Regions from separate parts of the Streptomyces sp. NPDC031121 genome, predicted to be linked through region 1. Evidence: riboswitches for the same ligand, from Rfam matches in the RefSeq annotation. Region 1 holds a riboswitch; each other region holds the start of a gene.
What was found. A riboswitch is a leader RNA that binds a small molecule or an ion and turns the genes downstream of it on or off. The one in region 1 is predicted to bind cyclic di-AMP.

Region 1 (10,111 bases):
ACGTCCCGGTACAGGGCACGCCGCTCCGTCACCGGGCGCGGCCGGACCTTGTCCTGGTCGGTGCTGGGCAGGTACTGCACCGCCCTGGCCTCCGGCACCACCGCGTACCCGGGCAGCTCCCAGTCCAGCACCAGCTCGCGCGCGGCCGGGTCGTAGGCGGCGGCCACCTGCCGCGGCAGCGCCTCGGGCCAGGCCGTCGAGGCGTACAGGGCGGCGGAGAAGTACTCGACGGCAGCCTCGGCGCTCCCGGCGCGCAGGGCGCCGCCCAGTTCGGCGAGCCCGCTGTTGTGCTCGCGGACCCCGGCGAGCTGCTCGGCCGCCCACCGGTCGTACTGCTGCCGGTACGCGGCGAGCTGCTGCTGCCGCCGGGCCTCCGCGGCGGTCGCGGCCTGCCAGGCCTCGGTGTACCGGGCGTGGGCCTCGCGCTCCGCCTGCGCCCGGTGCTGCGAGCCGAGGGTCCAGCCGCTGCTCTGCCGCTGGAAGTCCTCCAGGCGCGGGAGCGGTACGGGCTGCGCCAGCGCACCGGGGTCGAACGGGGCCACCTGCTCGGGGCGGACCAGCGAGGCCATCCGGAACGCCGGCGCGCGGCAGCCGGCGACCAGCAGCCCCTTGAGCGCGGCGACCTCGGCGTCGAGCGCGGCGGTGCGGCGCAGGGCCTCGGCCTCGCGGTACTGGCGGTGGCTGCGGTTCGCCTCCCGCTCGTAGGCCCGCTGCCGGCGCTCGGCCTCCCGCTGCTGCACCAGCTGCGTCTGCTGCTGCCGCCGCTGGGCCTCGGCCCAGGTCCCGATCAATCCGCCCGACCGACGACTCATCAGCGGTGTACTCCCCCCACAACACCCGGAGGGAAAACACTAGTCGGCATTCGGGTGGTACGTCCCCCGGCTGTACCACCCGATGCCGTCCTGCGCCCTACAGCGCGGCGCCCGCCACCACGGAGACCGCCGCGGGCAGCGCGGCGCCCGAGCCGTCGCGGCGCGGGTCGACGGCCGGCAGTGCGGCCGGGGCGCCGTTCGCCGCCGCCGCCCGCGCCGGGGCGTTGCCCGCCCAGGCGAAGGTCAGCAGCTCCTCGCCCTTGAGGAACCGCTGGCAGCGGACGCCGCCGGTGGCCCGGCCCTTGCGCGGGTACTGGTCGAACGGGGTCAGCTTCCCGGACTGCACCGAGTCGTCGAGGGTGCCGCGGGAGCCGGCCACGGTCAGCACCAGCGCGTCGCGCGCCGGGTCGACCGCCGAGAAGTGGATCACCTTGGCGCCGGAGGCGAGCTTGACGCCGGCCATGCCGCCGGCCGGGCGGCCCTGCGGGCGCACCTGCGAGGCCGGGTAGCGCAGCAGCTGGGCGTCGTCGGTGATGAACACGAGGTCCTCCTCGCCGGTGCGCAGCTCGACCGCGCCGACGATCCGGTCGCCCTCCTTGAGGGTGATGACCTCCAGCTCCTCCTTGTTGGCCGGGTAGTCCGGCACGACGCGCTTGACGACGCCCTGCTCGGTGCCGAGGGCCAGGCCCTGGGAGGACTCGTCCAGCGAGGTCAGGCAGACGACCCGCTCGTCCGGGGCGAGCCCGGAGAGGAACTCCGCCAGCGGCGCCCCGCCGGCCAGGTTCGGCGCGGCGTGGGTGTCCGGCAGCTGCGGCAGGTCGATCACCGACAGCCGCAGCAGCCGCCCGTGCGAGGTGACCGCGCCGATGTCGCTCCGCGCCGTCGTCGCGACCTGGGAGACGATCAGGTCGTGCCGGGCGCGCGGCGCGCCCTCCTCCGCCGCCACCGGGTCCCCGGTCGCCGTGCGCGCCAGCAGGCCCGTCGAGGACAGCAGTACGCGGCACGGGTCGTCGGCGACCTCCAGCGGGACCGCCGCGACCGCGCTGCCCGCCGACTCCAGCAGGACGGTGCGGCGCTCGGTGCCGAACTTCTTGGCGACCGCCGCCAGCTCGGAGGAGACCAGCTTGCGCAGCTCCGCGTCCGACTCGAGGATCCGGGTCAGCTCCTCGATCTCGGTGGTGAGGCGGTCGCGCTCGGCCTCCAGTTCGATCCGGTCGAAGCGGGTGAGCCGGCGCAGCGGGGTGTCCAGGATGTACTGGGTCTGGACCTCGCTCAGCGAGAAGCGCTCCATGAGCCGCTCCTTCGCCTGCGCCGAGTTGTCGCTGTCCCGGATGATCCGGATGACCTCGTCGATGTCGAGGAGGGCGACCAGCAGGCCCTCCACGAGGTGCAGCCGGTCGCGCCGCTTGCCGCGGCGGAACTCGCTGCGCCGGCGCACCACGTCGAAGCGGTGGTCGAGGTAGACCTCCAGCAGCTCCTTCAGGCCCAGCGTCAACGGCTGGCCGTCGACCAGGGCGACGTTGTTGATGCCGAAGGACTCCTCCATCGGCGTCAGCTTGTAGAGCTGCTCCAGGACGGCCTCGGGGTGGAAGCCGTTCTTGATCTCGATGACCAGGCGCAGGCCGTGCGCGCGGTCGGTGAGGTCCTTGACGTCGGCGATGCCCTGGAGCTTCTTCGCGTTGACGAGGTCCTTGATCTTCGCGACGACCTTCTCCGGGCCGACCGTGAAGGGCAGTTCGGTGACGACCAGGCCCTTGCGGCGGGCGGTCACGTTCTCCACGGACACCGTCGCGCGGATCTTGAAGCTGCCGCGGCCGTTCTCGTACGCGTCCTTGATCCCCGACAGGCCCACGATCCGGCCGCCCGTGGGCAGGTCCGGACCGGGGACGAAGCGCATCAGCGCCTCCAGGTCCGCGTGCGGGTAGCGGATCAGGTGGCGTGCGGCGGCGATGACCTCGCCCAGGTTGTGCGGCGGCATGTTCGTCGCCATGCCGACCGCGATTCCGGAGGCGCCGTTGACCAGCAGGTTCGGGTACGCGGCGGGGAGGGCGACCGGCTCGCGCTCCTGGCCGTCGTAGTTGGCCTGGAAGTCGACGGTGTCCTCGTCGATCGACTCCGTCATCAGCGACGTGGCGTCGGCCATGCGGCACTCGGTGTAGCGCATGGCGGCCGGCGGGTCGTCGTTGCCCAGCGAGCCGAAGTTGCCGTGCCCGTCGACCAGGGGGAGGCGCATCGAGAAGGGCTGCGCCATGCGCACGAGGGCGTCGTAGATCGACGCGTCGCCGTGCGGGTGCAGCTTGCCCATGACCTCGCCGACGACGCGGGCGCACTTCACGTACCCGCGGTCGGGGCGCAGGCCCATCTCGCTCATCTGGTACACGATGCGCCGGTGCACCGGCTTCATGCCGTCGCGGGCGTCGGGCAGGGCGCGGGAGTAGATCACCGAGTACGCGTACTCGAGGAAGGAGCCCTGCATCTCGTCGACGACGTCGATGTCGAGGATGTTCTCCTCGAAGTCCTCCGGCGGCGGGGTCTTCGTGCTGCGGCGGGCCATCGCTGCGCGGCTCCTTAACCAAGAAAGGGATGTGCTGGGGGTCTGGCTGGGCGGTCTGGCGGGATCTGGTGACAGGGGCTGACGGGGGTCGTCGCGGACCATTGTGTCCCGACGCACCGACAGGCCCGACCCCGACCCGGGTACGGGCCGGGAACTTCTCCGGCGCCCGGCACGCTTGCATACAGTGGCAGGTCTGACGGAATTCTCTGCATCGCGATCGAAGGGACCACATGCCCATGGGTCACACGGCCACAGCCCAGGCCGGCTCCGGCGGCCTGACAGCGACCGAGCACCGGCTGGCCAACGGCCTGCGCGTGGTGCTCTCGGAGGACCACCTGACCCCGGTCGCGGCGGTCTGCCTGTGGTACGACGTCGGCTCGCGCCACGAGGTCAAGGGACGCACCGGCCTGGCTCACCTCTTCGAGCACCTGATGTTCCAGGGCTCCGCGAGCGTACCGGGGAACGGCCACTTCGAGCTCGTCCAGGGCGCCGGCGGCTCCCTCAACGGGACGACGAGCTTCGAGCGCACCAACTACTTCGAGACAATGCCGGCCCACCAGCTGGAGCTGGCGCTGTGGCTCGAAGCGGACCGGATGGGCTCGCTGCTGGCCGCCCTGGACGAGGAGTCCATGGAGAACCAGCGCGACGTCGTCAAGAACGAGCGCCGCCAGCGCTACGACAACGTGCCGTACGGCACCGCCTTCGAGCGGCTGACCGCCATGGCGTACCCCGAGCCCCACCCCTACCACCACACGCCGATCGGCTCGATGGCCGACCTGGACGCGGCCTCGCTGGAGGACGCGCGCGCGTTCTTCCGCACCTACTACGCGCCCAACAACGCGGTGCTGTCGGTCGTCGGCGACATCGACCCGGAGCAGACGCTCGCCTGGATCGAGAAGTACTTCGGCACCATCCCCGCCCACGACGGCAAGCAGCCCCCGCGCGACGGCACGCTGCCCGACACCATGGGCGGCCAGCTCCGCGAGGAGATCACCGAGGACGTCCCGGCCCGCGCCCTGATGGCCGCCTACCGGCTGCCCCACGACGGCACCCGCGAGTGCGACGCCGCCGACGTGGCGCTGACCGTCCTCGGCGGGGGCGAGTCATCCCGCCTGCACAACCGCCTGGTCCGCCGCGACCAGACCGCCGTCGCCGCGAGCTTCGGCATGCTCCGCCTGGCCGGCGCCCCCTCGATGGGCTGGCTGGACGTGAAGACCTCCAGCGGCGTCGAGGTGCCCGCCATCGAGGCCGCCGTGGACGAGGAGCTCGCCCGGTTCGCCGCCGAGGGCCCCACCGCCGAGGAGATGGAGCGCGCCCAGGCCCAGCTGGAGCGCGAGTGGCTGGACCGGCTGGGCACCGTCGCCGGCCGGGCCGACGAACTGTGCCGCTTCGCGGTCCTCTTCGGCGACCCGCAGCTGGCGCTGACCGCCGTGCAGCGCGTCCTCGACATCACCGCCGAGGAGGTCCAGGCCGTGGCCGCGGCCCGACTGCGCCCCGACAACCGCGCGGTGCTCGTCTACGAGCCCCTCGCCGCCGGCGACTCCGACGCGAACGAGAACGAGAACGAGGGGGCGGAGCAGTGAGCGACACCGCAGCCGTCACGATGACCTTCCACCCGCGGCCCGCCGCCGGGCAGCCCAAGCCGTGGGCGTTCCCCGCCCCCGAGCGGAGCGCCCTGCCCAACGGCCTGACCGTGCTGCGCTGCCACCGGCCCGGCCAGCAGGTCATCGCCGTAGAGGTGAACCTCGCCGCACCGCTGGACGCCGAGCCGGAGGGGCTGGACGGCGTCGCCACCATCATGGCCCGCGCCCTGTCCGAGGGCACCGACAAGCACTCCGCCGAGGAGTTCGCCGCCGAGCTGGAGCGCTGCGGCGCCACCCTCGACGCGCACGCCGACCACCCCGGCCTGCGCGTCTCCCTGGAGGTCCCGGCCTCCCGGCTGGCCAAGGCCCTCGGCCTGCTCGCCGAGGCGCTGCGCGCGCCGGCCTTCGCCGACAGCGAGGTCGACCGCCTCGTCCGCAACCGCCTGGACGAGATCCCGCACGAGCTGGCCAACCCGCAGCGCCGCGCCGCCAAGGAGCTCTACCGGCAGCTCTTCCCGGCCTCCCTGCGGATGTCCCGCCCGCGCCAGGGCACCGAGGAGACCGTCGCCCGGATCGACTCCGCGGCCGTCCGCGCCTTCTACGAGGCGCACGTGCGCCCCGCGACGGCCACCGCGGTGATCGTCGGCGACCTGGCCGGCATCGACCTGGACGCCCTCCTGGCCGACACCCTGGGCGCCTGGACGGGCAACCCGGGGCAGCCCCGCCCCGTGCCCCCGGTGGAGTCCGACGACACCGGCCGCGTCGTCATCGTCGACCGGCCCGGCGCCGTCCAGACCCAGCTGCTGATCGGCCGCACCGGGCCCGACCGGCACGACCGCGTCTGGGCCGCCCAGGTGCTCGGCACGTACTGCCTGGGCGGCACCCTCACCTCGCGCCTGGACAAGGTGCTGCGCGAGGAGAAGGGGTACACGTACGGCGTGCGCGCCTTCGGCCAGGTGCTGCGCTCCACCGCCGACGGCCGGGGCGCCTCGATGCTCGCCATCAGCGGGTCCGTGGACACCCCCAACACCGGGCCGGCGCTGGAGGACCTCTGGAAGGTGCTGCGCACCCTCGCCGAGGGGGGCCTGACGGACGCCGAGCGGGACGTCGCCGTGCAGAACCTGGTGGGCGTGGCCCCGCTGAAGTTCGAGACGGCCGCGGCCGTCGCCGGGACCCTCGCCGACCAGGTCGAGCAGGAGCTGCCGGACGACTACCAGGCGCAGTTGTACGCCCGGCTCGCCGAGACGGGCACCGTGGAGGCGACCACGGCCGTCGTGCAGGCGTTCCCGGTGGACCGGCTGGTCACCGTGCTCGTCGGCGACGCCGCGCAGATCGAGGGGCCGGTGCGCGCGTTGGGCATCGGAGAGGTCACCGTCGTCGGCAACTGACGGGCAACTCCCCAAGGGGCCTCGGCGGCTTGTCCGCCGGGGCCCTTTGTGTCCGGTTTTGCTGCGGAGGTTGCCCGTATGCGGTGTGGCGTGCGCAACAAAAGGCCGTGACCATTTGGTGATTGACTGATGATCCGCCTAGCGTCGGCCGTGCTGTCCGTCAGTTGATACGCGCCGCAGCCGCGGCACCGGGCAGCGATCGCCGAGTCCCCGTCAGGCGCGAGCCTGGGGAGCCGGGGACCCACACGTCCCTTGGGGTGAATCGGGCCGCCTCGCAAGAGGTGCCCGTAGGAGACCTTCCTGCTCCGAACCCGTCAGCTAACCCGGTAGGCGAGAGGGAAGGAAAGGATCAGCCTCTCCATGGCCTTTGGCAGCCGTGCCGCCGGCAAGCACCGTGGTTCCAGCCGTCTGAGCCGCAAGACCGCCGGATTCGCCGGCGTCGCCGCCCTCGCCACCACCGGCGTCGTGGGCACCCTCGCCGCCCCGGCCTTCGCCGCGTCGGACAAGGGCCCGTCCATGGAGGACACCGGCCTGAACGCGGTCGTCACCGCGGAGGACGTCGCCGGCCAGATCGAGGCCCAGGCCGACGCCCAGCGGGCCGCCGCCGAGGCCGCCGCCCTGAAGGCGCAGGCCGAGGCCGACGCCAAGGCGCGCGCCGCCGAGGCCAAGCAGAAGGCCGAGGAGAAGGCGAAGGCCGAGCGCGAGGCCGCCGAGCGCGCCGCCCGCGAGGAGGAGCGCAAGCGCCTCAACACCTTCGTCTCCCCGCTCGCCGGCTCCTACGTCAGCACCCAGTACCGCGCCGGCGGCGGCATGTGGTCCTCCGGCAGCCACACCGGCATCGACTTCCACGCCGACGAGGGCTCCGTCGTCCGCGCCGTCGGCCTCGGCACCGTCGTCGAGGCCGGCTGGGGCGGCGCCTACGGCAACAACGTCGTCATCCGGCACGCCGACGGCACCTACACCCAGTACGGCCACCTCAACTCGCTGAGCGTCTCGGTCGGCCAGCAGGTCACCCCGGGCCAGCAGATCGGCCTCTCCGGCTCGACGGGCAACTCCAGCGGCCCGCACCTGCACTTCGAGGCCCGCACCGGCGCCAAGTACGGCTCGGACATCGACCCGATCGCCTACCTGCGCAGCCACGGCGTCAGCCTCTGACCCCTCGCAGCAGCCTGTTTTGAAGGCCCCGGCTCGCCGAGCCGGGGCCTTCGCGCTGCCCGGGACGCCGATTTCCGGCCGCCGCACCCCGGCCGAAATACCGCTGATTTCCTGCCGCCCTCGGAAACCGGCGGGAATTGCCATACAGTTTCCGTACGATCCACCACGGCCGCGGCACCGGTGCCGGCCATTTGAAAAAGGGCGGAGGTCCGGTCTTGCGTATTCCCGCGCACGCGGTGTGCACCGCGATCCGCGACGACATCGTCTCCGGGGCGTTCCCGCCGGGCGCCAGGCTCACCGAGGAGCAGCTGGCCCGCCGGTACGGCGTCTCGCGCGTTCCGGTCCGCGAGGCCCTGCGGACCCTGGAGTCCGAGGGCTTCGTGACCAGCCGGCGGCACGCGGGCGCCTGCGTCGCCGAGCCCACCGAGCAGGAGGCCGCCGACCTCCTGGAGATGCGGATGCTGCTGGAGCCGCTCGCGGCCGCCAGGGCCGCGCGGCGGCGCACCGAGGGCCACCTGAAGGTGCTGCGCGGCCTGGTCAGGCTGGGCCAGGAGCGGGCCAGGGGAGGGCAGGGCGAGGACCTGCGGGCCCTCGGCAGCTGGTTCCACGAGACCCTCGCGCAGGCCTCGGCCAGCCCCGGGCTGATCGCCCTGCTCATCCAGATGCGCCACAAGGTCGCCTGGATGTACGCCGTGCAGGCGCCGGAGCGGCCCGTGGAGTGCTGGGCGGAGCACGGTGCGATCACCGACGCGGTGGCCAGGGGGGACGCGGAGCGGGCGCGGGCCCTGACCGCCGGCCACGCCGAACGCACCGCGGGTGCCTACCGGCTGCGCGTGAGGACTTCGCAACCTGCCGTAAACACGGCGGGCCGCTCCTTTTAACAGGGGCCGCGTAGAAATGCGGAAACAAGGGCCGGGAGTCCCTTCCGGCCGCGTCGATTTCCGTGCGCCTTCGGAATCGGCGGTACGCCCGGAACTCCCTCCCGGTCGCGGCCGTGTTCGTCCTCGAATTCCGCGGCGCATTCGCGTGCGCGCATCGCATTCCCGTACCCGCAACGGCGAAGCCGCGGCCGCCGGAGCATCGGCGGCCGCGGCTTCGCGCGAACCGGGTGGAACCCGAAGGGTCAGACGGTCTCGGGAAGCTCCTCAAGACCCTCCGCGACCAGCCGCGCGAGGCGGTCCAGCGCCACCTCCGCGCCCTCGGCGTCCGACGCGAGGACGACCTCCTCGCCGCCCTGGGCGCCCAGGCCCAGCACCGCGAGCATGGAGGCGGCGTTGACGGGGTTCCCGTCCGCCTTCGCGATGGTCACCGGGACGCCCGAAGCGGTCGTCGCCCGGACGAAGATCGAGGCGGGACGAGCGTGCAGGCCCTCGGCCCAGCCGACGTTGACGCGGCGCTCTGCCATGGTGATGCCCTTCAGGTTCTGACGGTTGTCTAGACCACTATCTCACGCGGTCCCCCGTGCTCGGACCGCCGCCGGCCTCGATCTCTTCCGTCCGATCTACCCCGTATTGCACCGGTTCGCACCTCTCCTCGGGCGTGCACCGCGCAGGAGCCCTTCCACCCGCCCTGGGCTTAGGATCACCGCATGACCACCGCGTCGGACCCCTCGTACCCGGCCCACTGGGAAGCGGACGTCGTCCTCCGTGACGGCGGCACCGCACGCATCCGGCCCATCACCCCCGAGGACGCGGGCCGCCTGGTCAGCTTCTACGAGCAGGTCTCCGACGAGTCGAAGTACTACCGGTTCTTCGCCCCCTACCCCCGGCTCTCCGACCGCGACGTGCACCGCTTCACCCACCACGACTACGTCGACCGGGTGGGCCTCGCCGCGACCGTCGGCGAGGACTTCATCGGCACCGTCCGCTACGACCGGATCGGCCCCGACGGCCGCCCCGCCTCGGCCCCCGCCGACGAGGCCGAGGTCGCGTTCCTCGTCCAGGACGCCCACCAGGGGCGCGGCGTGGCCTCCGCGCTCCTGGAGCACATCGGCGCGGTCGCCCGCGAACGCGGCATCCGCCGGTTCGCCGCCGAGGTGCTCCCCGCCAACACCCGCATGATCAAGGTGTTCACGGACGCGGGCTACCAGCAGAAGCGCAGCTTCGAGGACGGCGCCGTCCGCCTCACGCTCGACCTGGAGCCCACCGCCGAGTCGCTCGCCGTCCAGCGGGCCCGCGAGCAGCGCGCCGAGGCCCGCTCCGTCCAGCGGCTCCTGGCCCCCGGGTCCGTGGCCGTCATCGGCGTCAGCCGCTCCGGCGGCGGCGTCGGCGCCGCCGCCCTGCGCAACCTCCGCGACAGCGGCTTCCGCGGCCACCTCTACGCCGTCAACGAGGCCCGCGCCCCCGGCATCGAGGGCGACCTCCTGGACGGCGTGCGCGCCTACCGCTCGCTCGCCGAGATCGACGCGCCCGTGGACCTCGCCGTCGTGGCCGTCCCCGCCGCCCGGGTGCCGCAGGTCGTCGCCGACTGCGGCGAGCACGGCGTGCAGGGCCTCGTCGTGCTGTCCGCCGGCTACGCCGAGACCGGCCCCGCCGGCCTGGAGCGCCAACGCGAACTCGTCCGCCAGGTCCGCTCCCACGGGATGCGCCTCATCGGCCCCAACGCCTTCGGAGTGATCAA
Region 2 (10,111 bases), on a different contig from region 1:
CACCCGGATCGCGCTCGGCGACCTGGCCGCCCTGGAGCGGGAGCTGCGGCGCGGGGACGTCGCCGCGTTCGTCGTCGAGCCGATCCAGGGGAAGGGCGTGCACGCCGCCCCGCCGGGCTTCCTGGCCGCGGCCCAGGAGCTGCTGCACCGGCACAAGGCGCTGCTCATCGCGGACGAGGTGCAGACCGGCATCGGACGTACCGGTGACTTCTACGCGTACCAGCACGAGCCGGGCGTCGAGCCGGACCTGGTGTGCGTGGCCAAGGCGCTGTCGGGCGGGTACGTCCCCGTCGGCGCCACCCTGGGCCGGGACTGGATCTTCCGCAAGGTGTACTCGTCCATGGACCGGGTGCTCGTCCACTCCGCCAGCTTCGGCTCCAACGCACAGGCGATGGCCGCCGGGCTGGCGGTGCTGTCCGTCATGGAGGACGAGCGGCTGGTGGACCGGGCCCGTGCGACGGGCGACCTGCTGCGCGGGCGGCTGGCCGCGCTCGTCGGCGACTACGAGCTGCTGCACGAGGTGCGGGGGCGCGGGCTGATGATCGGCATCGAGTTCGGGAGGCCGTCCTCGCTGCGGCTGCGCAGCCGGTGGACGGTGCTCCAGGCCGCCCGCAAGGGGCTCTTCGCGCAGATGGTCGTGGTGCCGCTGCTGCGACGGCACCGGATCCTGACCCAGGTGTCGGGGGACCGCCTGGAGGTCATCAAGCTGATCCCGCCGCTGGTGATCGACGAGGCGGACGTCGACCGGTTCGTCGTGGCCTTCCGCGAGGTCATGGACGAGGCGCACGACGGCGGCGGGCTGATGTGGGAGTTCGGGCGGACGCTCGTCAGGCAGGCGGCCGCGGGGAGCTGAGCGGTCCGGGGGCGCCGGCGGCCGGCCGGCGCCCTGCGGTCGCGGGCGTTCAGACGAGCAGCCGGCCGCGGAGGCGGTCCAGGGTGGCGGGGGAGAGGCGCAGGCCCTCGGCCAGGTAGCGGTCGGTGCCGCCCCACTGCGCGTTGATGGTGTCGAAGGCCGCGTCCAGGTAGGCGGCGCGGGCGTCGAAGAGCGGCGCGAGGAGTTCCGCGGCCTCGGGGGAGCGGGCCTCGGGGATGCCGCTGCCGGGGCGCACCCGGTAGCGGCGGTGCGGGGCGTTCGACTCCAGGTAGTCCGCCAGGATCGCCTCCCGCTCCACGCCGAGCGCGAGGAGCGTGACGGCGATCGCGACTCCGGCCCGGTCCTTGCCGGCGGCGCAGTGCATCAGCGCCGGGACGCTGTCCTCGGCCAGCGCGTGCACCACCCGGCTGTGCTCGGCCGTGCGCTCCACGACCATCACGCGGTAGGAGTCCGCCATCCGGGCGGCTGCCCTGCCGCCGCCGAGGACGCCGCGGAGCTGCTCGGTGTCGCCGTCGCGCACCATCCTCCAGAAGTCCTCGCCGGCTGCCGGGTCCGAGAGCGGGATGTTGAGGTTGCGCACGCCGGCGAGGGGGATGTCGGGCCCCTCCAGGGCCTGGTCGACGGCGTTGCGGAAGTCGAAGACGGTGTGCAGGCCCAGCGATTCGAGGAATTCTGCATCGCTTTCGGTGGCATGTGCCAGATGTCCGCTTCGGAAGAGTCGTCCCGACCTGACCTGCCGTCCGTCCAGGGCCGGGAGGCCGCCCACGTCGCGGAAGTTGCGTACGCCGGCCAGTTGCGGCTCGGGTGCCGGTCCGGCCGGCGGGGGCGAGGGTATCTGCTGGGTCACGTGGATCCTCCGCATCGTCACCGGATGTCCGAATTGAGCTGCTTGGGGCCAACATGCCGCCGTCGGAGGGGAGATCGGGCGCAGCCCCGTGAGCCAGATCATACGGTGACCGTGCGTGCCCGAGGGGGAAACGCGAATGCCCCGGCCGGAGGGGCTGTTGGCACAAGCGAATGGACACAGGGTGACCGGAATTCCGCCGGAATCGCGTTCCTGTGAATCCGTCAGGAAATTCGCGGCTTGTTCCGCCCCGTCGGACTGGATTACGTTCGCGACCGATCCGGACGGACCGCCTAATCCTGCCGCCGCCCGGAAACCGCACTCGACCATTCACGCGACCGGCAGGAGCGGGGGAACCAGGTAGGCCGCCGTCGCCGGAGTTCCGCTCCGGAAACGGCTCGGGGTGAAGCCGTGCACGTCCCGCTCGCGGGGCCGTGCCGGCCGGACAGCTCCCGGTCCGAACCCGACAGCTCACCTCGCAGGCGCCGGAGAGGAATCCGCCATGCCGGCAAAGGGCAAGCACCGCCGACCGAAGTCCCGCACGATGGCCCGGGGTTTCGCCGCCGCCGGAACCGGAGGCGCCGCGCTCGCGCTCCCGCTGCTCGGCGCCGCCGGCGCCCACGCGGCCCCCGCCGCCCCCGCGGCGGCCCCGCAGACCCCCTCGGCGGTGCAGGCGGAGCCCGTCGCCGCCGCGCCGGCCCCGGCCGCCGTCCCCGCCGTCTACACCGTCGTTCCGGGCGACTGCCTGTCCACCATCGCCGCGGACCGCGGCGTGGAGGGCGGCTGGCAGCGGCTCTACGCCGACAACCGCGAGGCCGTCGGCGCCGACCCGTCCCTGATCCACCCCGGCCTCCGGCTCCACCTCGGCGCACCGGGTGCGGCCGAGGCCGCGGCCCCCGCCGGGAAGCCGGCCGCCGCCCCGAAGAAGAAGTCCCCCGCCCCGGCGGCGGCAGCGGCCGCCGGCCAGCGGACCGCCAAGGCCGCGGCCGAGCGGCAGGTCGCCGCCCCGAAGGCGTCCGCCCCGCAGGCCGCCGCACCCGCCGCACCCGCCGCCCCGGCCGCCGCCGGATTCGTCGCCCCCGTCGGCGGCGGCGTCTCCACCGCGTACCGGACCGCCGGCGCCATGTGGTCCAGCGGCTACCACACCGGCGTCGACTTCATCGCGAGCTCCGGCACCCAGGTCCGGGCCGTCGGCGCCGGCACCGTCGTCTCCGCCGGCTGGAGCGGCGCGTACGGCAACGAGGTCGTCATCCGGCACGCCGACGGCAAGTACTCCCAGTACGCCCACCTCTCCCAGCTGTCCGTGACCGCCGGCCAGAGCGTCACCGCCGGCCAGAGCATCGGCCTCTCCGGCTCCACCGGCAACTCCACCGGCCCGCACCTGCACTTCGAGATCCGCACCGGCCAGTCCTACGGCTCCGACATCGACCCGATCGCCTACCTCCGCTCCAAGGGCGTGACCATCTGATCCCCGCCCCGACAGGGGCGGCCGGACCCGTGCGGGGCCGGGACCCGAGGGGGGTCCCGGCCCCGCACGCACTCGCCGAACCGACCGGGTGGTACAGATCACGGCCCGTCAACCCCTTCCTACGGTGGCGTAGGTCACGTGCCGGGGTGAAAAATACGGTCTCGTGGCAGTGACGACGATGACAGAGACGACAGCGACCGCACGCAGGACCATCGGCTCGTACACGGCGATCGGGGACAGCTTCACCGAAGGGGTCGGCGACCCCGGGCCCGACGGGAAGTTCCTCGGCTGGGCGGACCGCCTGGCCGTCCTCCTGGCCGACCGGCGGCCCGAAGGCGACTTCCGCTACGCGAACCTGGCGGTACGCGGCCGCCTGCTGGACCAGATCGTGGCCGAACAGGTCCCGCGCGCCAAGGAGCTCGCCCCGGACATGGTCAGCTTCTGCGCCGGCGGGAACGACATCATCCGCCCCGGCAGCGACCCCGACGCCGTCGCCGAGCGCTTCGAGGCGGCCGTCGCCGACCTGACCGGTGTCGTCGGCCTCGTCATGATCACCACCGGCTTCGACACGCGCGGGGTGCCCGTCCTCAAGCACCTGCGCGGCAAGGTCGCCACCTACAGCGCCCACGTGCGGGCCATCGCGGACAAGTACGGCTGCCCGGTCCTCGACCTGTGGTCCCTGAAGTCCGTCCAGGACCGCCGCGCCTGGGACTTCGACCGGCTGCACCTCTCGCCCGAGGGCCACACCCGGGTCGCCCTGCGCGCCGCCCAGGTCCTCGGCCTCGACGTGCCGGCCGACCCCGACCAGCCGTGGCCGCCGCAGCAGCCCCTCAGCTCCGTCGACGCCACCCGCGACAACATCCAGTGGGCCCGCGAGCACCTCGTCCCCTGGATCGGCCGCCGCCTGCGCGGCGAGTCCTCCGGGGACAACGTGGAGGCCAAGCGCCCCGAGCTGCTGCCGCTGTAGTACGGGAGCGGCGGCCGGGCGCGGGAGGCGGCGGGGCGGGGGAGGCCCGCCGCCGGCCGGAGGAATCCTTCGGGGCCGTCGGGCGTTGCCAGGGTACGGGGCCGTGCCGGGCACGGCCCCGCGCCCACATGCCGCACCCCCAGGAGGCGCCTTGACCGGCTCCCGTCCCCCGCTCGCCCAGCTGCGCGCCCTGCGCCCCGAGTCCTTCGGCGCGGACCCCTCCGGCGCGCGGCTGCAGCGGATCCGGAACTCGCCGAACTTCCGGGACGGCGCCTTCCGGAACCCGGTCGGCGCCCGCACCCGGCCCTCCGGCTCCCCGCTCGAACTCGCCAAGGTCTACTTCCGCAAGGACGAGCGGGCCCGCCGCAGCCCGGCCGCGCCCATCCCGGTGCACCCGACGACCCTCGCCGACCTGGCCCGCCCGCCGGCCGGCGGACTGCGCCTGACCTGGATGGGGCACTCCGGCGTCCTCGCCGAGATCGACGGCCGCCGCGTCCTCTTCGACCCGGTCTGGGGCGAGCGGTGCTCCCCCTTCCCCTTCGCCGGCCCCCGCCGCCTGCACCCCGTACCGGCGCCGCTCGCCGCCCTGGGCCCCGTCGACGCCGTCGTCATCTCCCACGACCACTACGACCACCTCGACCTGCCCACCGTCAAGCAGCTCGCCGGGACCGGCACCGTCTTCGCCGTCCCGCTCGGCGTCGGCGCCCACCTGGAGCACTGGGGCGTCCCCGCCGACCGGGTGCGCGAGCTCGACTGGAACGAGAGCACCGACATCGCGGGCCTGACGTTCACCGCCACCCCGGCCCGGCACTTCTGCGGCCGCGGCCTGCGCAACCGGCAGCACACCCTGTGGGCGTCCTGGGTGGTCGCCGGCGCCGAGCACCGGATCTTCCACAGCGGCGACACCGGCTACTTCGACGGCTTCCGCGCCATCGGCGCGGCCCACGGCCCCTTCGACGCCACGATGATCCAGATCGGCGCCTACTCCGACCACTGGCCCGACATCCACATGACCCCGCAGGAGGGCCTCCGCGCCCACCTCGACCTCCAGGGCGGCCGCCCCCACGGCGTCCTGCTGCCGATCCACTGGGGCAGCTTCACCCTGGCCCCGCACGCATGGGCGGAACCGGGGGAGTGGACGAAGGACGAGGCCGAGGAGGCCGGCCAGGCGGTGGCGTTCCCCCGCCCCGGCGAGCCGTTCGAGCCCGCGGGGAAGCTGCCGTCCGACCCGTGGTGGCGGGCGGTGTCCCGGCCGATCGCCCGCCCGTGGCGACGCCCGCCGGCGGCCGCCGACGGTGCGGCCGGGGCCGCCGCCGGGACCGGGACCGGGGCTCGCAGGGCGGACCTGGACCTCGCCGGCGAGCGGTGACCCCCGGAGCACACAGACCGGAGTGCGGGCGGGGCGGGCCGGATCTCGGGTCCGGACCGCCGCCCCATTCGGCCGAAACCCGCCCTCACCCGGGCAGGCCGGTCATAGCCTCGGGCCATGACCACGACCCATGACACGACGTACGAGTTCCGCACCGCACGCCCCGAGGACACCGGGGCCATCGAGGCCCTCGACGGGTCCTTCATTACCGGCACCGTCTTCGAGGTGGCCGTGACCGGCGACGGGTTCGCCCTGCGCGAGGTCCCGGTGGACCCGCCGCTGGTCAAGGTGTTCCCCGAGGACGACGGCAGTGGGGAGGAGGACGGCGAGGAGGGTGAGGACGGAGACAGCCGCACGTTCGTGGCCGTCGGCGCCGGCGGCGGCCTCGCCGGCTTCGCCGCCGTCTCCTACTCCCCGTGGAACCGGCGGCTGACCATCGAGGACATCGAGGTCGCCCCCGGCCACCGCGGCCGGGGCATCGGCCGCACACTGATGCGGCACGCGGTGGACTTCGCCCGCGAACGCGGCGCCGGACACCTGTGGTTGGAAGTGACCAACGTCAACGCCCCGGCCATCCACGCCTACCGCCGGATGGGCTTCGCCTTCTGCGGCCTCGACACCGCCCTGTACCAGGGAACCGAATCCGAGGGCGAGCACGCGCTCTACATGAGCATGCCCTGCCCCTGAGCCGCCAGCAGACGGCTGACGACGGGGCTGCGGCCGTCGCCCGGCGCGACCGTGGCGGTCAGGAGCCAGGCGGCGGCCCCCTCCGGCCCCGATGCCGGCGCGTACCACTCCACGCGCGCGTCCAGCAGCCGGTCACCGGCCTCCCGGCGGGCCGCGTACCACGCCCGGAACTCTTCCGTCCGCCACACCGGCAGCGGCACCGCCCGCTCACCGCCCCCGCGTACGGCCCCCGTCCCGACCGCCCGCAGGGCGGCCCCGGCCGCACCCGCAAGGGTGCGCTCCACCGGCACGCCCAGGGTCTCGGCGAAGTGGAGCAGGTACGCCATGCGCTCGGCCTGCGGCGGCGCCCCGAGCACGGCGCGGCCCGAGCCGCACCACGCGCCCCACTTGATGTTCGACACCAGGCCCGGCAGCCGCGCCATGTCGCGCGGGATCCAGAACAGGATGACGTCGGAGCGGCGCATCGCCTCCTCCTCCCAGGCGATCTGGTCCGCGTACGCCGGGTAGGAGCCGCCGGGCGCCGGCTCGGGCAGGAACACCGCCAGGCGCCCGGCGCCGGACCACAGGGAGCGCAGGGCGGCGACGGCGTCCGGCCGCCACGACGGCTCGGCGGGGTCGGTGGGGGTCGGACCGCACAGGTACACGGCCGCGGTCCACGACTGCGGCGGCTCCTCGCCGACGTGGACGACCGCCACCTCCGGCAGGGCGGGGGCTGACACGGGGGACTCAAGGGACACGGGACACTCCGGGGTCGTCAGGGGCCACGGTGGCGAGGAAGTCGAACAGGAGGGAGTTGAAGGCCTCGGGGCGTTCCAGGAACCCGAGGTGGCCGGCGTCCGGCAGCTGCGCGTAGCGGGCGCCGGGGATCGCGGCGGCGACCTCCCGGCCCAGCGGGGCGGGCGCCAGCACGTCGTCGGCGAAGCCCACGACCAGGACGGGCACCGTGATCCGGCCGAAGGCGGCCAGCCGGTCGGGAACCGGCGGGGCCGGGCGGCAGCCGGCGGCCGACGTGCCCGTCAGCGCGGCGACTTCGAACAAGTCGAGCCATTCTGCCGCGGCGGCCTCGTCGGCGAGGGTCCTGGGGGAGAGGTTCTGCACCAGCCGCACGAAGGCCTCGTACTCCGCGGGCAGCCGGGTCCCGGCCGCGGCGGTCGCGGCCTCGGCCCGCGCCAGCGCCTCGCCCACCGCGTCGGGCCGGCCGCGGGTCGCCGCGAGCAGGGCCCCGCTCGCGAGCTGCGGATCGGTCAGGAGCAGCTCCTGCACGGCGAGCGCGCCGAGGGAGTGGCCCACCAGCGGGCAGGGCGGCAGGCCCAGCGCCGTCAGCAGCTCCCGCAGCCGGTCGGCCAGGTCCGCCGGGCATCCGGCCGCCGGTCCGTGGTCGAAGGTGACCACCCGGCGGCCCGCCGAGGTCAGCGCGGGCACCTGGTGGTGCTCCCAGATCCCCCCGGAGCCGCCCCCGCCCGCGACCAGGACCACCGGCGCTGCCTCCCCCGGCGCGGCGTGTACCGGCTGGTGGAGCGCGTACGCCGTCCCCGCGGGGGTGTGCCCCGCCGTGCGCCCGGGGAGGCCGCGGCGCGTCCCCGGCTCCTGCGGCTCCACGCGCCCGCGGTCGTCGCGGTGCTCCGGCGCGGCCCTCACGGCGCCATCCTGCGCAGCGCCGTCTCGGTCCACGCCGGGCGGCCGGTGTCCAGGCCGCGCAGCGCCACGTGGACCCACAGGAAGGAGGCCCGCGCCAGGATGTGCTCCCGCAGGCCGGGCCGCACCTCGCCGCCCGCCGCCCCGTAGGCCGCCAGGAGGCGGTCGAGGACGGCGGTGCCCCCGGCGTACAGCATGTCCACGAAGTCGGCCGCGGGGTCGCCGACATCGGCGTTGGCCCAGTCCAGCAGGCCGGAGAGGGCCGGCGGGCCCGACGGGGGGCGCACGACCAGGGTGTGCCCGGGGTGTACGTCGCCGTGGACGAGCGCCAGCCGGTCCGGCCACAGCCGCTCGTCGTCCAGCCAGGCCTGCCAGCGGCGCAACCGGGCCTCCGGCAGCGGCAGTTCGGTGCGGGCGCGGGCGAGCCGGTCCGCGATGCGCGCGCGTACGGAGCCGGGGTGGGCCTGGGCGCGGGCCGCGAGGACGGGGGAGTCCTCCAGCGGGGTGCCGTGCACCGCGACCAGGGCCCGGGCGAGGGGCTCCAGGTAGTGCGCGGGGTGGGCCAGCGGGTCCACGGACCAGCCGTAGACCAGGGTTTCGGGATCCTCCGTGCCGGCCGGGGCGCCCGGCAGGCGCGGATAGGCCACCAACTCAGGTGTGTGCAGCCGCCAGTAGGGCACGGGGACGGGGATCCGGTCGCGTACGGCGGCGAGTACGGCGCCCTCGAAGGCCAGTCGGGCCGAGGCCTCGGGGCGGCGCGGCCGGCGCAGGATCCACCAGGTGCCGTCCGTCCCCCGGACGTGCACGACCCGGAAGTCCCAGCCGGACTCGTCGGTGCGGGCGGTCGCCGGATCCAGGACCACGCCCAGCCGTCGCGAGGCGTACGCGGCGAGGCCCGCCGGGTCCGCCGAAGCCGCCGCGGCTGCCGCCCCTGCCGGGTCGGCCGCGGCCGCCTCACCCGGTCCGCGCCGGTCCGCCGCGGTGCCACCGGCTCCCGCGGTCCGCCCCGCCGGCGCGCTCATCGGCCCGCCCCCGTCGCGGCCAGGTACCGGTCCCGTGTGGCAGACCGGTCGACCTTGCCGGTGTGGGTGCGCTCCAGTTCCGCGACCGGTACCAGCAGGCTGGGCACCAGGTGCGGGGCCGCCGACTCCTCCAGCCGGGCGCGGACCCCGGCCGCCACCTCGGCGGGATCGCGGTCGGGCAGCGGGACGAAGAAGGCCGCCAGTGTGCTGTGCTCGCCGCGGTCCACCCGTACGGCGGCCGCCTCCAGCACGCCCGCGCAGCTGCCGACGAGGCCCTCCACCTCGACGAGGTCCACCCGGTGGCCGCGGATCTTGACCTGGTGGTCGGAGCGGCCGCGGAAGACCAGCGCCCCCGAGGGCGCCACCGTGACCAGGTCCCCGGTCCGGTACCAGCGGATGCCGCCCTCCTCGCGGAACCGGGCCGCCGTGGCCTCCGCGGCGGCGTGGTACCCGAGGGCCAGACCGGGCCCGGACACGTGCAGCTCGCCGCTGTCATCGACGTGCTGGCCGACGTGCGGCAGCGGCAGCCCGATGGGCAGGTCGCCGCCCGTGCTCGGCAGTTCGGGCGCGCCCGGTCCGGCGAGCTGCACCGCGTGGGTGACCAGGGCCGTCTCCGTGGATCCGTAGGTGTTGAGCAGCCGCACCCCGTCGGCGCCGAGCCGGTGCCAGCGCTCCAGCATGTCGGCGCGCACCGCCTCGCCGCCGATGACCACCGTGCGCAGGGACGGCGGCAGGGCGGCGCCCTGGTGCAGCAGGTCGCCGGTCAGGCTGTGCCAGAAGCCGGTCGGCAGCACCGCGACCGTGACCTCCTGCTCCTCGGCGACCCGGGCGAAGCCCTCGCGCGCCGCGTCGTCGACGACCAGGGTGGCACCCCCGGTCAGGGTCGGCAGGATCTCCTCCAGGCTCGTGTCCCCGCCCGCGCCGTGGAAGTGCAGGACGGTCGCGTCCGGCCCGATGCCGTACAGGGTCCGCAGCGGCGGCACCACGGCCGTCAGGGCCCGGTGCGGGACCACGACGCCCTTCGGCTCCCCGGTGGAGCCCGAGGTGAACAGGACGTACGCCGGGTCCTCGGGCCGGACACCGCTGTCGGGGAGGACGGCGGCATCGGCAGGCGCGGATGCGGCGGGCGCCCAGCGCGGGCGGACCACGCGCGCGGCCGGCGGCTGCCAGCCGGTGTCGGCGGTCGCGACGGCCTCCTCGACACCGAGCCGGGCCAGGACCGTCTCCAGCCGGGCCGCGGGATGC
Region 3 (10,111 bases), on a different contig from region 1:
GCCTGGACGGGCGAGTTCCTCACCACGGTCCTGGGCTCCTGACCCGCCGGCCGCGGCCGGGGCTCCTCTGCGGGGTCCCGGCCGCGGCCGTGTCAGTCCCGGCCCGCGAGCGGGTCCTTGTCCGGACCGCAGGCCGCGGTGCCGGCCGGCAGGACGGTGCCGGCGACGGCGGAGGCAACCGCTCCGGAACGGCCGGTGCGCACGGTTGCCCCCTCCTGGGAGCGTGGTCGAAAGGACGAGGCCGGCCGGGCGTTCCGGCCCGGCCGGCGCGCGGTGCCGTCCTTCGGCGGGGGTGCGGGGCGGGGGCCTGTGCAGCGAGGCTGCAACGGTTGCGCGCATCCCCTCACTGGCGGCCGGAAACGCTGTATACCCTCAGACCTGAACCAGTCGACACGGTCCGTCAGGAGCAGCGATGCACGGCCCCGGCCTCCCGCCGCAGCAGCCCCAGCCCAGTTCCGGGGGTGTGGTGGCGTTGCGCGTGCTGTTCGCCCTGCTGCCCGTCCTCAGCTGCGGCTTCCTGGGATGGGCCACGATGCTGCGGCTCGCGATCGTCACCCGCAAGTCCGCCGACTGGATCCTCCTCGCCGTCAACTTCGGGCTCACCGTCGGCTGGCTCGCGCTGATCGGCGCCGACCCGACGCCCAACACCGACGGCTGGCAGGGCAACACCGGCGCCTTCGGCACGATCCTGACCGGTGTCGCCACCTGCATCTACTTCCTCGTCGCCGACATCCGGCACTACGAGGCCAGGGCCGCGGCCCGCTCCGCCGCCTGGTACCCGGCGCAGCCCGCCGCCCCGTACATGCCCCCGCAGCAGGCGGCCGGGCCGGCGTACGGCTACCCGCAGCCGCACCAGCCGGTCCACCACACCCCCACCCCGGTGCCGCGCCCGGCGCAGCCCGGCCCCGGCCCGGTCACCCCGCCGCGCATCGGGCAGGTCCGCGCCGAGCTCGACGAGCTGAGCGAGCTGCTGCGCAAGGAGACGCCGCACCCGAACCAGCCCCCGGCCGACGGTGAGGGCACGGGCCGGTGACCGACGACGGGCGGATCATCGGCGAGCGCTACCGCCTGGCGTCGCTGCTGGGGCAGGGCGGCATGGGCCAGGTGTGGACGGCGTACGACCAGCGCCTGGACCGGCGCGTCGCGGTCAAGCTGCTCCGCCCGGACAAGGTGGCCGGGCCGGGCTCCGTCGCCGAGGAGCTGCGGCGCCGCTTCGTGCGCGAGTGCCGGGTGACGGCGCAGGTGGACCACCCGGGGCTGGTCACGGTCCACGACGCGGGCAGCGACGGCGACGAGCTGTTCCTGGTCATGGGCTACGTCGAGGGCGAGAACCTGGCCGACCACCTGGCCGCGCACGACCCGTACCCGTGGCCGTGGGCGGTGTCGGTGGTCGCGCAGCTGTGCGGGGTGCTGTCCGCGGTGCACGCGGTGCCGATCGTGCACCGCGACCTCAAGCCGCGGAACGTGATGGTCCGCCCGGACGGCACCGTCCTGGTCCTCGACCTCGGTGTCGCCTCGGTGATGGACACCGACACCACCCGCCTCACCAGCACCGGCACGCCGATCGGCAGCCCGGCGTACATGGCGCCCGAGCAGGCGATGGGCGGCGCGGTCGGCCCGTACACCGACCTGTACGCGCTCGGCGTGCTGCTCTACGAACTCCTCAGCGGGAACGTGCCCTTCGCCGGGTCCACCGCGCTCGGGGTGCTCCACCGCCACCTGTACGAGCCTCCGGCGCCCGTGCGGCGGACCCGCCCGGAGGTCCCGCACCAGCTGGAGGCGGTCCTGCTCCACATGCTGGCCAAGGACCCGCAGGACCGGCCCGCCTCCGCGCAGGCCGTGTACGAGGCCCTCGCGCCGCTGCTGCCCAAGCAGGGCGCGCCGTCGGCGTCCCTGGACCCGAGCCGCCCGTTCCTGCGGCCGCACGCGCCCTGGCCGGACCGGGGCACGGCGATACCGCCGCAGCCGACGGCCCCGCCGCGGCCGGACATCGGGGCCGCCGTCGACGAGGCGCGCAGCCTGCTCGACCAGGGCCGCCTGACGCAGGCCGTGGACATCCTCGGCGGGATCCTCCCGGCCGCGGCCGCCCAGCACGGCGAGCACTCGCCGGTGGTGCGGTCGCTGCGCAAGCAGTACGCGGCCACGCTGATGGACGACGGCCAGTACCGCCGGGCCCTGCCCGAACTGCGCCGCCTGGCAGACGAGTTCCCGGCCGGTGACCCGCAGTCACTGCGGTTCCGCTACGACGCCGCGCAGTGCCTGGAGCAGCTCGGCGAGCCGGCGGCGGCGCTGGCGGAGTACCGCTCGCTGCTGCCGCTGTTCGAGAACCACTACGCCAACCCGGATCCGGGGCTGCCGCTGGAGGTGCGGCGGCGGATCGCGCACCTGCTGCTGTCGCTGGGCGACCGGCCCGCCGCGCACGACACCCTGGCCCGGCTGCTGTTCGACGCCGAGCGCGTGCACGGCCCCGGCCACCCCTTCTCGGCGGAGGTCCGGCGCACCCTGGACTGGCTGACCCGGGTCCGCTGACCGTACGCCGCCCGGCCGGAGCGGCGGCCGGACGGGGCGGCGGCCGGGGAGGGCGTACCCGCGACACCAGGGGAATCGTTGGCCGAACGGGTGGCCCGGACCACCCCGACTGCATACCATCGATCACCGCACGGCCTTTGTGCACCGACGCACAATCTCCCGGCCCTGGAGGCTCCTTTGCACCGTCGCACAGCGCTCTCCGTCTCCGCCGCCCTGCTCGTGGCGGCCCCCCTGCTGTCCGCCTGCTCGGGCGGGGCCCGGCCCGGGACCGCGGCCGTCGTCGGCGGCGAGCGGATCACCACCTCCGCACTCCAGGCCCAGGTGGTCGCCGTCCGCGACGCCCAGAACCGGGCCGGCGGCAGCGCCGCCCAGCTGATCCAGTCCTCGCCCGGGCTGGAGCGGGTCAAGCTCAACAAGATGATCCAGACCGCCGTCCTGGAGCGCGCCGCGAAGGACGCGGGCGTGACGGTCTCCCCGCGCGAGGTCGGCGAGTTCCGCCAGGCCCAGCTGGAGAAGGCCGGCAGCAGCGAGCGGCTGGAGGCCTCAGCGCTGGAGCAGGCGCAGCTGGCCCCCGCGCAGCTGGAGGCGGACGCCCGCTTCAAACTGCTGCGCGACAAGCTCTTCGAGCACTACGGCAGCCAGGACAAGGCGCTGGAGCGGCTCGCGGCCGCCGCGAAGGAGCTGCACATCAAGGTGAACCCGCGCTACGGCGTCTGGGACGCCCAGCAGATCGTCCTCGGCGACCAGGCCACCCCCTGGATCACCCAGCGGAGCCGGCCCGAGCAGGTCGCCGCCGGGGCCTGACCGGGTACGGGCCCCGGCCGGGGGCCCGCCGCCGCGGTCCGGCGCAGGGCGGTAGGTTCGAAGGGTGAACTCCCACTCCGCCGAACCCGCCGCCGCCCCCGCCGCCCCCGACACCGGGCGGATCGTCCTGCTGACCGCCAGCCACCGGGTCGCGCCCGGCCTGCTGTCCTGGCCGGCCTGGCAGGCGCTGCGCACCGCGGACGAGGTGCTGTGCGCCGCCCCGGACCACCCGCAGCTGCCGTACCTGCGCGAGGCCGGCGTCGAGGTCCGCTTCGCCGCGCCCGACGCCCAGGAGCTGGTCGACGCCTGCGCCGGCGGCCGCACCGTCGTGGTCATCCCCGGCGGGGAGGGCGACCGGCGGCTGACCGACGGGCTGGCCCGGCTCGCCGGATCCGGCCGGGTCGCCATGCCGGAGCTCGAGCTGCTGCCCGGCTCCTACGACCTGCCCGGGGCGCGGCTGCTCGACCTCGTCCAGGTGATGGACCGGGTCCGCCGCGAGTGCCCGTGGACCTCCCGGCAGACCCACCGGGGGCTGGTGAAGTACGCGATCGAGGAGTCGTACGAGCTGGTCGAGGCGATCGAGGAGGGCAGTCGGCAGGAGCTGCGCGAGGAGCTCGGCGACGTGCTGCTCCAGGTGGTCTTCCACGCGCGGATCGCCGAGGAGGACCCCGAGGAGCCGTTCTCCGTGGACGACGTGGCGGGCGCCCTCGTCGAGAAGCTGGTCCACCGCCACCCGCACGTCTTCGGCGACGCCGAGGCGGAGACCGCGGAGGACGTCGGCGCACACTGGCAGCGCACCAAGGCGGCGGAGAAGCGGCGCGAGTCGGTCACGGACGGGATCCCGCTCGGCCAGCCCGGCCTCGCGCTCGCGGCGAAGCTCGCCGGCCGGGCGCGGGCGGGCGGTGTGGACGTCGCCCTGCCGGCCGGCGAGGGCGTCGGTTACGAGCTGCTGCGGCTGGCGGCGCGCGCCGAGGCCGAGGGCACCGACCCGGAGACGGCGCTGCGGGCGGCGGCCCGCGCCTACCGCGACGCGATCCGCACCGCGGAGGGCCTCGCCGCCGGCACCCCGTCCGACGGCGCCGACGCGGCCGGCGGGGCCGCGGAGTAAGGGGAGCGGCGGGCGGCGGGCGGCGGCCCGCGGGCGGGTTACGGTCGAGGCGTGTACGAGCCGACCTCCGCAGCCTCCGAAGAACCCGCTCCCGCTCAGGGCCCGACCCTGTTCGACTGGGAGTTCGCCACCGACCCGTACCCGGCGTACGCCTGGCTGCGCGAGCACGCCCCCGTGCACCGCACGCGGCTGCCGAGCGGGGTGGAGGCGTGGCTGGTGACCCGGTACGCCGACGCCCGCCAGGCCCTGGCCGACCAGCGGCTGAGCAAGAACCCGGAGCACCACGCGGAGCCGGCGCACGCCAAGGGCAAGACCGGGATCCCGGGGGAGCGCAAGGCCGAGCTGATGACGCACCTGCTCAACATCGACCCGCCGGACCACACGCGGCTGCGGCGGCTGGTGTCGAAGGCGTTCACACCGCGCAGGGTGGCGGAGTTCGCGCCGCGGGTGCAGGAGCTGACCGACCACCTGATCGACGGGTTCGCGGGCCGCGGCGAGGCGGACCTGATCCACGAGTTCGCCTTCCCGCTCCCCATCTACGCCATCTGCGAGATGCTCGGCGTACCGCGTGAGGACCAGGACGACTTCCGGGACTGGGCCGGGATGATGATCCGGCACGGCGGGGGGCCGCGGGGCGGGGTGGCCCGTTCCGTGAAGCAGATGCGGGCCTATCTCGGCGAACTCATCCACCGCAAAAGGGATGATCTGGGCAATGACCTCATCTCCGACCTGATCCGGGCGAGCGACCACGGCGACCACCTGACGGAGGCCGAGGCCACCGCGATGGCGTTCATCCTGCTCTTCGCGGGCTTCGAGACGACCGTGAACCTCATCGGCAACGGCGTCCACTCCCTCTTCATGAACCCGGGCGAGCGGGCGCGGCTCCAGGCCTCCCTCGCCGCAGGCGAGCGGGGCCTGCTGGAGACGGGCGTCGAGGAACTGCTGCGCTACGACGGGCCGGTGGAGCTCGCGACGTGGCGGTTCGCCACGCGCCCGCTGGTGCTCGGCGGTCAGGACATCGCGGTCGGCGACCCGGTGCTCGTCGTCCTCGCCGCGGCCGACCGGGACCCCGCGCGGTTCGCCTTGCCGGACACCCTGGACCTCTCGCGGAGCGACAACCAGCACCTGGGGTACGGGCACGGAATCCACTACTGCCTGGGCGCGCCGCTGGCCCGGCTGGAAGGCCAGACGGCGCTTGCGACTTTGCTGACGCGTCTGCCTGATCTGGAACTGGCAGTTCCGCCTGCGGACCTGAGATGGCGGGGCGGACTGATCATGCGTGGCCTGCGCACCCTTCCCGTCCGCTTCACACCCCGAAACATCTGAAGATTTTCTGATGGGAAATCAATTTCTTGCTCAACTTGTGACAATCGTTCGAAGGCCGCTAGGTTCTGCCGTTACCACGCCGTTATGCGAAAGGTGCATCACATGCGTTCCGGGAACGGCCGCCACAGACGCCCCCGTCAGGTACCCGCCATCGTCGTCACCGCCGGAGTCACCGGCTCCGCGCTGGCCATGCCGCTGCTCGCCGCCACCGGCGCGAGCGCGGCCGAGGCGGGGACGTGGGACAAAGTCGCCGAATGCGAGAGCGGCGGCGCATGGAGCGCCAACACGGGCAACGGCTCGTACGGAGGCCTGGCGTTCACCCAGGAGCAGTGGAAGAACGCCGGCGGCCTGGAGTTCGCCGAGCGCCCCGACCTCGCCAGCCGCTCCCAGCAGATCGCGGTCGCCGAGCGCGTGCTCGCCGCCAGCGGCGCCCAGGCCTGGGCGCAGTGCGCGGCCGCGGCCGGGCTGACCCAGGACGGCCCCGCCGCCGACGTGGACCCGGGCTCGGCCGGCAGCCACCGGGCCGTCGGCCCCTCCCCGGCCCGCCCGGACGACCGCGTCCCCGTCGCGGACGGCCACCGGCCCACCGACTACGGCGCGCCGACCCCCGCGCCGGCGAGCCCGCCCCCTGGGCCGCTCGCCCCGTCCGTCGGACTGCCCGTCATGCCCGACCCGGACGGCGCGACGCCGTCCCCCACGGCTCCGCCGGTGTTCCCGGGCGACCCCACGGTCACCCCGAGCCCCGTGGACCCCACCGCCCCTGCGGTTCCCACGCCGAGCCCGGCCGTGCCGGGCACCCCGTCGCCGGGCGACACCGCCGCGCCGGGTGCCCCCGCCAGCTCCCCCGCATCCACCGCCCCGGGCTCCCCGGCGGCCCCCTCTGCCCCGTCGGCCTCCCCGGCCCCGGGCGCCTCCACCGACCCGGCGGACATCTCCGGCGCCACGGCCGCGGCCACCGGCAAGCACCGCGGCGCCCCCGCCGAGGAGGCGCAGGCGCCCTCGTACACGGTGAAGGAGGGCGACAGCCTCGCCGCCATCGCGGACCGCAACGGCGTCAAGGGCGGCTGGAGCGCGCTCTACCAGGCCAACGAGCAGGTCATCGGCTCGGACGCCAACCTCATCAAGCCCGGCCAGAACCTGGAAATAGGTTAGGAACAACGGCATTTCGGACACCCGTTAAGAGTTGAATGTCCGGTTCGTTCAAATGAGACATGCGTCTCTTCCGGTCAACTGGCGTGTCCTGTCCGTGACCTTGGGTAAAAACACCCCTCACCTGCGCAAATGCCCCCCAGGGGAGCGCAAGTAGGGCCTTCCCCTCCCCGAAATCCCTCGTTGAACTTCGGGGAGGGACCTGTCTACCTTCTGAATCGCCCGCCACCGCGGGCCCCTTCGACCGCATCGCCGAGTCCTGCCGGCGGACGGGGGGAACAACACGTCGCGTCAAGCGCCGAAGGCAGGAGCGGGGGAACCAAGGTAGGTGCCGCGAAAGGCCGTCGGACGACGGCCCGGACCGGCTAGGGGTGAAGACGCGCCACGTGCGCGGCCGGGCAACTCATCCGCCCGAACCCGACAGCTCACCTCGCAGGCGTCGGTGAGGAGAACTCCATGCTGCTTTCGGGCAAGGGCAAGCACCGCCGCGCCACCGCCATCGAGCGGACCACCCGCATCGTCACGCTCGCCGGCGTCGCCGGCGTCGCGGTCGCGGCCCCCCTGATGACCGCCGGCACCGCCTCCGCCGCCACCGCCTCCGAGTGGGACCGCGTGGCCCAGTGCGAGTCCGGCGGCAACTGGTCCATCAACACCGGCAACGGCTACTACGGCGGCCTCCAGTTCTCCGCCTCCACGTGGGCCGGCTTCGGCGGCAAGGCGTACGCCGCGCAGGCCAACCAGGCCACCAAGGCGCAGCAGATCGCCATCGCCGAGAAGGTCCTGAAGGTCCAGGGCAAGGGCGCCTGGCCGCACTGCGGCAAGGGCCTGTCCAACTCCTCGTACACCGGCGGCGGGTCGACTGCCAACACGACCCCCAAGCAGACGCCGAAGACCGAGACCAAGAAGACGCAGCCGCAGAAGACCGAGGTCAAGAAGCAGACGCAGCGCGCGCAGACCCCCGCGCCCACCACCCGCTCCGAGCGCGCCGAGGCCCCCGTCGTGAAGACCGGCAACGGCTCGTACGAGGTGAAGGCCGGCGACACCCTCGGCACCATCGCCGAGGCGCAGAACGTCAAGGGCGGCTGGGAGAAGCTCTTCGAGCTCAACAAGGACATCGTCTCCGACGCCGACCTGATCTTCCCCGGCCAGAAGCTGAAGCTCGCCTGAACACCGCGCGAACCCTCACCCGAGGGCTTCCGCACCACCTGATCCCCACCGCCCGGCGCGTACCCCCCCCCTCGCGCCGGGCGGTGGCGTGCCCGCCCCCGTACACCCGGTCAGGGCGGGTTGTATGTCCGGGAAGAGGGGTATTCGGGCCCTTTTTCGTCCCAGGACCCGGGCGGTCGGCGGGCCGACCCCCCGGCTGCGGTTAGGCTCTAGGCGGCAGGGCCGGTCCCCCGGCTCGACACGCCACCGCACACCCAGCGTCACATCCCAGAAGGAGATGCTCGTGCCGTCCATCGACGTCGTCGTAGCCCGGGAAATCCTGGACTCCCGAGGCAACCCCACGGTCGAGGTCGAGGTGGGCCTCGACGACGGCAGCACCGGCCGTGCTGCCGTTCCGTCCGGTGCCTCCACCGGTGCCTTCGAGGCCATCGAGCTCCGCGACGGCGACCCGAACCGCTACATGGGCAAGGGCGTCGAGAAGGCCGTCCTCGCGGTCATCGAGCAGATCGGCCCCGAGCTCGTCGGCTACGACGCCACCGAGCAGCGCCTGATCGACCAGGCCATGTTCGACCTGGACGCCACCGACAACAAGGGCTCGCTGGGCGCCAACGCCATCCTCGGCGTCTCCCTCGCCGTCGCGCACGCCGCGTCCGAGGCCTCCGACCTCCCGCTGTTCCGCTACCTCGGCGGCCCGAACGCGCACCTGCTGCCCGTTCCGATGATGAACATCCTGAACGGCGGCTCGCACGCCGACTCCAACGTGGACATCCAGGAGTTCATGATCGCGCCGATCGGCGCCGAGTCCTTCTCCGAGGCCCTGCGCTGGGGCACCGAGGTCTACCACACCCTCAAGAAGGTCCTGAAGGACAAGGGCCTCTCCACCGGTCTGGGCGACGAGGGCGGCTTCGCGCCCAACCTCGGCTCCAACCGCGAGGCCCTCGACCTCATCCTCGAGGCGATCAGGCAGGCCGGCTACACCCCCGGCGAGCAGATCGCCCTCGCGCTCGACGTCGCCGCGTCCGAGTTCTACAAGGACGGCAAGTACCACTTCGAGGGCCAGGCCCGCTCGGCCGCCGAGATGACGGACTACTACGCGGAGCTCGTCGAGGCCTACCCGCTCGTCTCCATCGAGGACCCGCTGTTCGAGGACGACTGGGCCGGCTGGAAGACCATCACCGAGAAGCTCGGCGCCAAGGTCCAGCTCGTCGGCGACGACCTGTTCGTCACCAACCCCGAGCGCCTCGCCCGCGGCATCGAGGAGGGCACCGCGAACGCCCTCCTCGTCAAGGTCAACCAGATCGGCTCGCTGACCGAGACCCTCGACGCCGTCGAGCTCGCCCAGCGCAACGGCTTCAAGTGCATGATGTCCCACCGCTCCGGCGAGACCGAGGACGTCACCATCGCCGACCTCGCCGTCGCCACCAACTGCGGCCAGATCAAGACCGGCGCCCCGGCCCGCTCCGAGCGCGTCGCCAAGTACAACCAGCTGCTGCGCATCGAGGAGATCCTCGACGACGCCGCCGTGTACGCGGGCCGCAGCGCGTTCCCCCGCTTCAAGGGCTGACCGCTCCCGGGCCGTGACCCGAGGGTCCGGCCTCCGTACGTCCCCGCACTCGGTCCCGTACCGTGTGCGGGGACGTATTGCGTAGCACCGTGCACCAGGGGAGGCGGGTTCAATGGCCGGGAACCGGGATCGGTTCTCCACCTTCTCCACCGCGACGAGGCTCAAGCAGCTCGGAGAGCGGACCGCCGCCCACGTCTACCGGTCGCAGAACCGGCGCCAGGTCCGCCGCAGCCGGCTCACCGGCCGGGCCGCGCTCCTGGTGCTGGTCCTCTGTACGCTGGTCGTCGCCCTGGCGTACCCGATGCGCCAGTACGTCTCCCAGCGCTCGGAGATCGCCGAGCAGGAGCGGGCCGCCGACGCGGCGGCCAGGCGGCTGGAGCGGCTGCGCGACGAGAAGGCACGCTGGCAGGACGACGCCTACGCCGAACAGCAGGCGCGCAGGCACCTGCACTTCGTACGGCCCG

Region 2: another riboswitch for cyclic di-AMP. It lies ahead of ACZ462_RS26125 (M23 family metallopeptidase); the one in region 1 lies ahead of ACZ462_RS09545 (M23 family metallopeptidase).
Region 3: another riboswitch for cyclic di-AMP. It lies ahead of ACZ462_RS29870 (transglycosylase family protein); the one in region 1 lies ahead of ACZ462_RS09545 (M23 family metallopeptidase).

Annotation. Positions count from the first base shown of each region.
Region 1 is NZ_JBVIGV010000004.1:339,783-349,893, reverse strand. Features, by position in the region: gene ACZ462_RS09565 (restriction endonuclease) at 1-812, opposite strand, end outside; gene ACZ462_RS09560 (DNA gyrase/topoisomerase IV subunit A) at 910-3,366, opposite strand; gene ACZ462_RS09555 (M16 family metallopeptidase) at 3,603-4,949, shown strand; gene ACZ462_RS09550 (M16 family metallopeptidase) at 4,970-6,337, shown strand; cyclic di-AMP (ydaO/yuaA leader) riboswitch at 6,528-6,685, shown strand; gene ACZ462_RS09545 (M23 family metallopeptidase) at 6,698-7,492, shown strand; gene ACZ462_RS09540 (GntR family transcriptional regulator) at 7,708-8,373, shown strand; gene ACZ462_RS09535 (HPr family phosphocarrier protein) at 8,616-8,897, opposite strand; gene ACZ462_RS09530 (bifunctional acetate--CoA ligase family protein/GNAT family N-acetyltransferase) at 9,081-10,111, shown strand, end outside.
Region 2 is NZ_JBVIGV010000015.1:38,127-48,237, forward strand. Features, by position in the region: gene ACZ462_RS26115 (aspartate aminotransferase family protein) at 1-853, shown strand, start outside; gene ACZ462_RS26120 (tyrosine-protein phosphatase) at 903-1,721, opposite strand; cyclic di-AMP (ydaO/yuaA leader) riboswitch at 2,032-2,216, shown strand; gene ACZ462_RS26125 (M23 family metallopeptidase) at 2,221-3,186, shown strand; gene ACZ462_RS26130 (SGNH/GDSL hydrolase family protein) at 3,365-4,153, shown strand; gene ACZ462_RS26135 (MBL fold metallo-hydrolase) at 4,305-5,522, shown strand; gene ACZ462_RS26140 (GNAT family N-acetyltransferase) at 5,640-6,209, shown strand; gene ACZ462_RS26145 (nucleoside 2-deoxyribosyltransferase domain-containing protein) at 6,185-6,928, opposite strand; gene ACZ462_RS26150 (alpha/beta fold hydrolase) at 6,936-7,847, opposite strand; gene ACZ462_RS26155 (macrolide 2'-phosphotransferase) at 7,844-8,866, opposite strand; gene ACZ462_RS26160 (AMP-binding protein) at 8,863-10,111, opposite strand, start outside.
Region 3 is NZ_JBVIGV010000020.1:3,717-13,827, forward strand. Features, by position in the region: gene mfd (transcription-repair coupling factor) at 1-42, shown strand, start outside; gene ACZ462_RS29840 (hypothetical protein) at 413-1,033, shown strand; gene ACZ462_RS29845 (protein kinase domain-containing protein) at 1,030-2,529, shown strand; gene ACZ462_RS29850 (SurA N-terminal domain-containing protein) at 2,707-3,333, shown strand; gene ACZ462_RS29855 (nucleoside triphosphate pyrophosphohydrolase) at 3,398-4,441, shown strand; gene ACZ462_RS29860 (cytochrome P450 family protein) at 4,493-5,767, shown strand; gene ACZ462_RS29865 (transglycosylase family protein) at 5,870-6,919, shown strand; cyclic di-AMP (ydaO/yuaA leader) riboswitch at 7,203-7,370, shown strand; gene ACZ462_RS29870 (transglycosylase family protein) at 7,373-8,083, shown strand; gene eno (phosphopyruvate hydratase) at 8,367-9,647, shown strand; gene ACZ462_RS29880 (FtsB family cell division protein) at 9,760-10,111, shown strand, end outside.